One region of the Mesorhizobium sp. C089B genome, then DNA from elsewhere that is predicted to be linked to it. Evidence: predicted binding sites of a transcription regulator. Region 1 holds the regulator's gene; each other region holds the start of a gene.

What was found. Region 1 encodes PhoB, which activates phosphate uptake and scavenging genes when phosphate is short. Its sites were predicted from a motif close to TGTCATNNANCTGTCAT; they were not measured.
Region 2: NLY44_RS02990 (RNA degradosome polyphosphate kinase) is a predicted target of PhoB. The motif match lies at 1,089-1,105, and genes of this name have one in related genera.
Region 3: ugpB (sn-glycerol-3-phosphate ABC transporter substrate-binding protein UgpB) is a predicted target of PhoB. The motif match lies at 1,796-1,812, and genes of this name have one in related genera.

Annotation. Positions count from the first base shown of each region.
Region 1 covers NZ_CP100469.1:3,932,465-3,935,741, forward strand. Annotated here, with positions in the region: gene NLY44_RS19445 (ROK family protein) at 1-931, shown strand, start outside; gene phoB (phosphate regulon transcriptional regulator PhoB) at 962-1,651, opposite strand; gene phoU (phosphate signaling complex protein PhoU) at 1,668-2,372, opposite strand; gene pstB (phosphate ABC transporter ATP-binding protein PstB) at 2,414-3,238, opposite strand; gene pstA (phosphate ABC transporter permease PstA) at 3,256-3,277, opposite strand, start outside.
Region 2 covers NZ_CP100469.1:589,876-593,152, forward strand. Annotated here, with positions in the region: gene NLY44_RS02980 (FAD-dependent monooxygenase) at 1-761, opposite strand, end outside; gene NLY44_RS02985 (zinc-finger domain-containing protein) at 781-1,026, opposite strand; gene NLY44_RS02990 (RNA degradosome polyphosphate kinase) at 1,261-3,277, shown strand, end outside.
Region 3 covers NZ_CP100469.1:3,808,225-3,811,501, reverse strand. Annotated here, with positions in the region: gene NLY44_RS18820 (bifunctional diguanylate cyclase/phosphodiesterase) at 1-1,395, opposite strand, end outside; gene ugpB (sn-glycerol-3-phosphate ABC transporter substrate-binding protein UgpB) at 1,875-3,185, shown strand; gene ugpA (sn-glycerol-3-phosphate ABC transporter permease UgpA) at 3,257-3,277, shown strand, end outside.

The DNA of each region.
Region 1 (3,277 bases):
CTATGCCGGCCAGGTGGTCGCGGAAGAACAGCGCCGGCTCGACACGCTGACCATGCCGCGCGACGAGCTGATCGGCGAATGCGTAGCAATCGTCGGGCGGCGTCTCGCGGACCCGGACCTCGATGTCCAGAGCATCGCCCGCATTGCCATGGGCATCCAGGGCATCACCGATTCGCAGGCGCGGGCCATGCTGTGGTCACCAATCACGCCACTGACCGACATTGCCTTCGCCGACATGTTGGAAGCGGAATTCGGCATTCCTGCCACCATGGAGAACGACTGCAATATGATGGCGGTGGCCCTGCAATGGCGCCAGCCCGAGCGCTACCGCGACAATTTCATCGCGATCCTCTTGTCGCACGGCATCGGCATGGGGCTGGTGCTGAAAGGCGAACTGTTCACCGGCACCCATTCCTCGGGCGGCGAGTTCGGCCACATGATCCACCGTCCGGGCGGCGCGCTCTGCCGCTGCGGGCGGCGCGGCTGCGTCGAGGCCTATGCCGGAAACTACGCCATCTGGCGCAGCGCCAAAATGATGAGCGAAGATGCCGAGCCGGTCGATATCGGCGACGCTGATATGCGCGCACTCGCCGCGCGCGCCCGCGAAACCGATGGCCCGGAGCGCGAAGCCTATCGCAAGGCCGGTGAGGCGCTCGGCTTCGGCCTCGGCAGCCTGTTTGCGCTGATCGACCCGGCGCCTGTCGCCATGGTTGGCGTCAGCGCCGCCGCCTTCGACCTGATCGAGCCGGCATTGCGCGAAGCGATCGCCCAGACCGCCGGCGGCCAGCACTCGAAATCGATCTCCTTCGACACCGAGCCCAACGAGCTGCCGCTGATCCGCGAAGGCTGTGCCATGCGCGCGCTCGGCTTCGTCGATCAGGAGATTTTCGCGCCGGGCATTCAGGCCAAATCCGGCAAGCATGTCGCCTGAATGGCCGGCAACGGCGCGACGCGCAGCATCCTAGTCTTCCCTGATCGCGTAGCCGGCGCCGCGAATGGTACGGATGACATCCGGCATGCGGCCGTTGTTGACCGCTTTGCGTAAGCGCCCGACATGGACGTCGACGGTTCGCTCGTCGATGTAGATCGTCTCGCCCCAGACATTGTCGAGCAGCTGGCTGCGCGAGAACACGCGGCCGGGATGGCGCATCATGAATTCGAGCAGCCGGAACTCGGTCGGTCCGAGCCTGATCTCGCTCTTCTTGCGGTAGACACGGTGCGACTCGCGGTCGAGCACGATGTCGCCGACCTTGAGCACGCTGGACAGCACTTCCGGCTTGGCCCGGCGCAGCAGCGCCTTCACGCGCGCCATGAACTCCGGCGTCGAGAATGGCTTGACCAGATAGTCGTCGGCACCGGTGGACAGGCCGCGCACGCGATCGCTTTCCTCACCGCGCGCGGTCAGCATGATGATCGGCAGCCGCTCGGTTTCGGGCCGCACTCTAAGCCGCCGGCAGAGCTCGATGCCGGAAACAGCGGGCACCATCCAGTCGAGCACTAGGAGATCGGGCACGTTTTCCTGCAGGCGGATCTCGGCCTCGTCGCCGCGTGTCACCACCTCTACGTGATAGCCTTCGGATTCGAGGTTGTAGCGGAGGAGCACGCCTAGTGGCTCCTCGTCCTCCACGACCATGATGCGTGGCGCGATCATAGGCAGTTCACCCTCATCAGGCCGGCGTGGCCATCGCCGTCTCGTCCTGCTTCGGACGATTGGCGGGCAATTGCTGGCCGGTCAGCACATAATACGCATTTTCGGCGATGTTGGTGACATGATCGCCGATGCGCTCAAGATTCTTGGCGCAGAACAAGAGATGCGTGCAGGCGGTGATGTTGCGAGGATCTTCCATCATGTAGGTCAAGAGCTCACGAAACACGGACGTGTATTTGACGTCGATGCGCTCGTCGTCATTCCTGAGTTTTGCAAGAGCTGCCGCATCGGTGGCGGCATATTCCTCGACGACGCCTTGCACCTGGATCAGCACCAGTTGCGCCATGGCATCGATGGAGTGCGAGAGGTCGCGCGGCGTGACGCTCAAGCCCACGGTGCCGACGCGTTTGGCGATGTTCTTGGCGAGGTCGCCGATGCGCTCGAGGTCGCCCGCCATGCGGATCGAGCCGACCACGGCGCGCAGATCGTTGGCCATCGGCTGGCGCTTGGCGATCAGCGTGATGGCGCGGTCGTCCAGTTCGCGCTGGCGCGCATCCATGATGGCGTCGTCGGACACGACACGCTGTGCCAGCGCATTGTCCGAATTGAGCAGCGCCCTGGTCGAGCCGCTGACCATCGAGCCGGCCAGATCGCCCATGTCGCGGATCAGCTTACTGATCTGCCCGAGCTCTTCATCGAAGGAGGCGACGGTATGTTCACCCATGGTCTTGGTCCTCGTGCCTGAAAATTCACCCGCCGGACGGCTCAGCCGAAGCGGCCGGTAATGTAGTCCTGGGTGCGCTTGTCGTCGGGGTTGGTGAACATCTTGTCGGTGGCGCCCTCCTCGACGAGATAGCCAAGATGGAACATCGCTGTACGCTGCGACACGCGCGCCGCCTGCTGCATCGAGTGGGTGACGATGACGATCGTGTAGTTCTGGCGCAGTTCGTCGATCAGCTCCTCGACACGGGCGGTGGCGATCGGATCGAGCGCCGAGCAGGGCTCGTCCATCAGGATCACCTCCGGCGACACGGCGATGGCGCGCGCGATGCACAGGCGCTGCTGCTGGCCGCCGGACAGGCCGGTGCCGGGCTCCTGCAGGCGGTCCTTGACCTCGTTCCAGATCGCAGCCTTCTTAAGGCTCTGCTCGACGATCTGGTCCATGTCGGACTTGCGCTTGGCCAGGCCATGGATGCGCGGGCCGTAGGCGACGTTCTCGTAGATCGACTTCGGGAACGGGTTGGGTTTCTGGAACACCATGCCGACGCGGGCGCGCAGTTCGACGACATCGATGTTCTTGTCGTAGATGTCGTCTTCATCGAGCGTGATCTTGCCGGTCACCCGCGCCGAATCGATGGTGTCGTTCATGCGGTTGAGGCAGCGCAGGAAGGTCGACTTGCCGCAGCCGGACGGGCCGATCAGCGCCGTCACCTGGTTCTGGCGGACGTCGAGATTGACGTCGAACAACGCCTGCTTCTCGCCGTAGAAGACGCCGACCTTGTCGCCGCGCATCTTGATGACTTCGTTCGACTTGGCGTTCATTTTGTCGCCCACTGCATTCTCAAGGGACTGTTCGGTCATGATGTTCATACCAAATTGCCTTTTTTCTACCAGCGCCGCTCGAACCGG
Region 2 (3,277 bases), 3.3 Mb from region 1:
CCCGACCAACCTTCGGCCATGCGCTCACCCTTGGTGAAGGCGGCGAGATTGAAGGCCTGGCCTTTGCTGACGGGGTAGGCGACCATGTGGAAGCCAGGATGCAGGAACGTGGTGACGCAGTCGGCGGCGCCGATCGCGGCAAAGGCTTCTCCGGCCGCACCGTCGGCTGCGATTGTAGCCCGCCAGGCGAGTTCGCCCGAAAAACGGCTTTTGACGAAGTCCTCGCCTGCGAGTTGCGCCCGGACCGCCGACCAGACGCCGTCGGCGCCGACCAGCAGTTTGCCGCGTGCCTCGATCTCGCGGCCGTCCACTTCGGCGGTCACGGCGACATATTGCGCGTCTTTGACGATGCCGGTCACGCGGGCGCCGGTGATGAGCTCAATCTGCGACCGTTCAGCCATTTGCCCCAGCAGCGCTGCCTGCAGATCTGCGCGATGGGCGACAAGATAGGGCGACTGCCAGCGCGCTTCGGCGGCGTGCCCGAGCGGTACCCGCGCCAGTTCGCGCAGCGTCCCGGCGTCCTTGAGCACGACCGCTTCCGGCCGCAACGCTGCGGGCAGCAGTCGGTCGAGCACGCCGAGTTTTCCAAGAATGCGTGTTGCGTTGGGCGAAAGCTGGATGCCGGCGCCGGCCGCTTCTAGGTGCTGTGCCTGTTCGATCAGCTTTACCGGATAACCCCGTCCGGCGAAGGCAAGGGCAGCGGTCAGCCCGGCGATGCCGGCCCCGGCGATTATGACCTGCCGGGACCTGATGTCTTCCATCGGGCTTGTCGCGGAAGGATCAGGCGGCCTGGTCGATATAAAGGCAACCAGCCGGCAGCGTTTCCGTCGCCCTCAGCTTCGCCGAATAGCGGTAGAGCGTCGAGCAGTAGGGACAGACCTTTTCATTGTCGTCGCCCATGTCGAGGAACACATGCGGGTGGTCGAAGGGCGGGTTGGCGCCGGTGCACATGAATTCCTTGACGCCGATGTCGATTGCCGGATGGCCCGCATCGTTCTGGAAATGGGGAATGGAACCGCCTGCCATCGTCGTCTCCTTGATCTCGTCGAAAAGCATCTGGAACATAACAGGCCTGTTTGCAAGATCGATGAAATGAAACTGTCGCAAAAGCCTGTCAGAGGATACGTTGAGCCGGTTAAGTGCATGTCCCTGAAATCGGAACGGTTTTCGCCGAAGGGTCATGCGCCACAAAAGCGTGTTAGAGGCATGGCACGTCCAGCGGCGCTCCAAGGGACGGTTGGCGGGGGAAGAGCAGGAACCATGAACGAACTGAAGCCGGTGCAGAGCGAATTCATCAATGTCGAGGTGGCGAGCCCCGAGGGCGGCAACCCCGATCGGTTCGTCAACCGTGAGTTCTCCTGGCTGCAGTTCAACCGGCGTGTGCTCGAGGAATCCCAGAACCAGCACCATCCGCTGCTCGAACGCGTCCGTTTCCTGTCGATTTCGGCCGCCAATCTCGATGAATTCTTCATGGTCCGCGTCGCCGGCCTTGCGGGCCAGGTGCGCGAAGGCATTGCGCTCAAGAGCCCCGACGGCCGCACGCCGGAGCAGCAGCTGGAACAATTGCTGCGCGAGGTCGAGCGGCTGCAGGAGGACCAGCAGAACAGCCTTTCGGCGCTGATGTTGCTGCTCAACAAGGAAGGCATTGAGAGCATCACCCGCGATGCACTGACCAAGGATGAAAAAGTCTGGCTGGAAGACCATTTCCAGGACCAGGTTTTCCCGGTGCTGACTCCACTGTCGATCGACCCGGCGCATCCGTTTCCGTTCATTCCCAATCTCGGCTTCTCGATGGCGCTGCAATTGCGCCATCGCAAGAATGGCGAGGAGATGAGCGCGCTTCTGCGCCTGCCGGTGGCGCTGAAGCGCTTCATCCGTCTGCCCGACCGCAAGCAGCACGTTCGCTTCATTCCGTTGGAGGAGGCTGTCGGCCTCTATATCGGCAAGCTGTTCCCCGGCTATGAGGTCAAGGGTTCCGGCACCTTCCGCATCATCCGGGACAGCGATATCGAGGTCGAGGAAGAGTCGGAAGATCTCGTGCGCCTGTTCGAGACGGCGCTGAAGCGGCGCCGCCGCGGTTCGGTCATCCGCATCGAATTCGACAAGTCGATGCCCGGCGAATTGCGCGAGTTCGTCGCCGGCGAGCTTGGCGTCTCTTCGAGCCGCATCAGCGTTCTGACCGGCCCGCTGGCGCTCAGCCAGATTTCCGAGATCGTCGCCGTGCCGCGCGACGACCTGAAGTTCACCCCCTACAATCCACGCTTTCCCGAGCGCATCCGCGAGCATGGCGGCGACTGTTTCGCGGCCATTCGCGAGAAGGACATCGTCGTCCACCACCCCTATGAATCCTTTGACGTGGTGGTCCAATTCCTGCGCCAGGCGATGGCCGACCCGGAGGTGGTGGCGATCAAGCAGACGCTCTACCGCACCTCCAACGACAGCCCGATCGTGCGCGCCTTGGTCGACGCGGCCGAGGCCGGCAAGTCGGTAACCGCCCTGGTCGAGCTCAAGGCGCGCTTCGACGAGGAAGCCAACATCCGCTGGGCGCGCGACCTCGAACGCGCCGGCGTCCAGGTCGTGTTCGGCTTCCTCGAACTCAAAACCCATGCGAAAATGTCGCTGGTGGTGCGGCGCGAGGACGGCAAGCTGCGTAACTATGTGCATCTCGGCACCGGCAACTACCATCCGGTGACAGCGCGCATTTACACCGACCTGTCCTTCTTCACCACCGATCCGACGATCGCGCGCGATGTCGCCCAGCTGTTCAACTTCATCACCGGCTATGCCGAGCCGACCGATGAGATGCGGATCGCCATCTCGCCGTTTACGCTGCGCAGCCGTATCCTCAAGCACATTGCCGACGAGGTCGCCTACGCGCTGGCTGGCCGTCCGGCGCGCATCTGGATGAAGATGAACGCGCTCGTCGATCCCAACATCATCGACGCGCTCTATGACGCCAGCCGTGCCGGCGTCGAGATCGATCTCGTCGTGCGCGGCATCTGCTGCCTGCGGCCGCAGGTGCCCGGCCTGTCGGAAAACATCAGGGTCAAGTCGATCGTCGGCCGCTTCCTCGAACACAGCCGCATCTACTGCTTCGGCAACGGCCATGGCCTGCCGTCGGACGAGGCGATCGTCTACATCGCCTCGGCCGACTTGATGCCACGTAATCTCGACCGCCGCGTCGAGACCATGGTGCCGATCACCAATCCAACGGTGCATGAACAGATCCTTGGCCAGATCATGCTGGGCAACATCATGGACAACCAGCAAAGTTTCG
Region 3 (3,277 bases), 120 kb from region 1:
GGCGATGCGGCCGGCCGCCTGCGGATCGGGAAGGTTCGGAGCGATGATGGCGAACTCGTCGCCGCCGAGACGCGCCAGCATCTGTCCGTGGCGGAGCACGGCGGAGGCGCACAGCGCCACCTTCTGCAGCATGGCATCGCCGGCGCCATGCCCGAACAGGTCGTTCACTTCCTTGAAGCGGTCGAGGTCGAGCAGCAGCAGCGCAAGATGCCCACCCTTGCCGCCGCGGTCCATTGCGGCAATTTCGGCCTCGAGCCGGCCGGAGAAACTGCGGCGGTTGGGGAGCCCGGTCAGCGGGTCGAAATGGGCGAGGCGCAGGATCTCCTGCTCGGCCTTCCTGCGTTCGCGGATGTCGCGCACGGCGACCACGCTGTGCCGCTTGCCGCAATAGTCGATGCTTCTGGCGATAAGTTCGACGGGGATGGTGGCGCCGTCATGGGCTCTGAGTTCGGCTTCCTGTGCCTGTCCGCTGCAGTCGGACATGCCGGCCGCGGTGCGTTCGCCGAAGAGGTCGCCAAGCAGCATCGCGTTCAGCACTTCCGGCGCAATGCCGGTGAGTGCCGCGATGCTGTCATTGGCGCTGACGATGCGGGCGCCGTCGCAGACGATCAGCCCCTCGACGGCGGCGTTGGCGAGGCCGTGCATGCGCTCGGCCTCGAGCTTGTGACGCCGGAAGCGAAGGTCGATCCACAATGCTGCGGCTGAAAGCACCAGGATAGCCATGCTGACTGCAGCGGCGGCGAAGGCCTGTGACACCGGTTCGACCGTGAACTGCGATATCTCGATGGAGGAGTCCGGGAAGATCGACACCGCGCCCATGGCGATGAAGTGCAGGCTGCAGATCGCCAGCGTCAACAGGATGGCGGCGGCGATTGTGGCCTGCATGGACGGCCGTCGCAACACGACCAGCAGCGCCAGCGCGGCGAGGGTGACGCCTGTCAGCACCGAGACGCCGACCAGCAGCGGGTTCCAGACGATGCGCCCTTCGACCTCGAAGGCGGCCATGCCGATATAGTGCATGGCGGCGATACCAGCGCCGAGGACCGCGCCGCCGACCAGAGGGTAGTCGATGCCCCGGCGCAAGGTGGCGATCCACATGCCCGCGGCGGTCAGGGCGACGGAACCGGCGAGCGAAAGCGCCGACATTTCCGTATTGTAGGCGTTGGGGATTCCGGGAGAAAAGGCAAGCATTGCGATGAAGTGCGTCGCCCAGATACCGAAGCCGGTGGAAGTGGCTGCTATCATCAGCCAGGTATAGCGGTTGCGCTCGCTCGAGCGGTCGACATGGCGAAGCAGGTTGACCGCCGAGAAGGAAGAAATACCGCAAATGAGCGCTGCCAGTGCGACCAGTCTCAGATCGTGCTCATGCACGATACAATTATAGACCGTCAGCATCTCGCCCCACCTGCTCTCCCACAGCAATCAAGCCGTCCACTTGATTAGTATGCCACGCTTGACGAAGAATCGGTTATGCGAACTACAACTACAGCGGGTTTTTCGGGTTGTACGTTGCGGCGATCCTGTCTCATTCCAGACGCACGGTTACAGCAGCGCCTGGCGCGATGCCGCTCGGCCGATCTCGACCTGGCCGAGCGCCGGTTTGGCGGCCGCACGGTGCAGGTGCGTGGCGCTGTCACGCGGGCCCTTCACGCATCGCTGGGCGGTCGGCGATCCTTGCAGGCCCACCATGCCCCATTCTATCGCTGAGCCGGCTTGGCATTTCTCTCTGTCCTCGTTGCAAGGCGAGGGGGCGCGAAGTTAGCCGGGTATGAAATTCACGAAACAGCAACAAATCCGTTGTCCGATTGTCATCAGCGACACATATTCCGTTCGCGGGAGCGCCCCTTTCGCCAATGACAAACGGGAGATGAAACATGAAGTTGTTCGGCTTTGCGGCCGGTGTTGCCGCCACCTTGACCCTGCTTTCCACCACCTCCGCCTTCGCCGCCACCCAGATCAGTTGGTGGCATGCAATGACCGGCGCCAATGCCGAGGTGGTCGACAAGATCGCCAAGGATTTCAATGCCAGCCAGAGCGACTATGAAATTCTCCCTGTTTTCAAGGGCACCTATCCCGAAACGCTGAATGCCGGCATCGCTGCCTATCGTGCGGGGCAAGCGCCCGACATCATCCAGGTGTTCGACGTGGGTACCGGCGTCATGATGGCAGCCGAAGGTGCGATCAAACCGGTGGCCGATGTGCTGACCAGCGCCGGCGTGACCTTCGACAAGAGCCAGTATTTGCCCGGCATCGTCGGTTACTATTCGAAGCCGGACGGGACCATGCTGTCCTTCCCCTATAATTCCTCGTCGCCCATCCTCTACTACAACAAGGATATTTTCCAGAAGGCCGGGCTTGATGTGAACAACCCGCCAAAGACCTGGAACGAGGTGTGGGAAGCCGCCAAGAAGATCAAGGCGAGCGGCGCCGCTTCCTGCGGCTATACCTCGACGTGGTTGACCTGGATCCACCTTGAGGCCTTCGCGGCCTGGAACGACGTTTCCTATGGCACCAACCAGAACGGACTTGCCGGAACCGACGTCGAGCTCAAGATCAATGCGCCGATCTTCGTCAATCATTTCCAGGCGCTCGCCGACCTGGCCAAGGACGGCACCTTCAAATATGGCGGCCGTACATCCGAAGCCAAGCAGATCTTTCTTGCCGGAGAATGCGGCATCTTCACCGAATCGTCGGGGGGTCTCGGTGACATCGTCAAGTCGGGCATGAACTACGGCATCGGCCAGCTTCCCTATGATAGTGACGCCAAGGGCGCGCCCCAGAACACCACGCCGGGCGGCGCCAGCCTGTGGGTGTTCGGCAACAAATCGGACGAGGAATACAAGGGCGTCGCGGCGTTCTTCTCCTACCTGTCCAAGACCGAAGTGCAGGAGTATCTGCACCAGAAGTCGGGTTATCTGCCGGTGACGCTCGCTGCCTATGAGGCGACCAAGAAGTCCGGCTTCTATGACAAGAACCCGGGCCGTGAGACGCCGATCCTGCAGATGCTGGGCAAGGCGCCGACCGAGAACTCGAAGGGCGTGCGCCTCGTCAACCTGCCGCAGGTGCGCGACATCGAGAATGAGGAGTTCGAGAAGATGCTGGCCGGCCAGCAGACTGCGCAGCAGGCGCTCGACAACGCGGTCGCGCGCGGCAACAAGGCGATTCAGGAAGCGATCGGAAACTGAAGCGATTTGTCAGTTGAACCTCGTCCACGCGGACCCGCGTGGACGATTTCCTGAATAGCGAGGGAATCACACTGTCTCCACGCGTCGTCTTT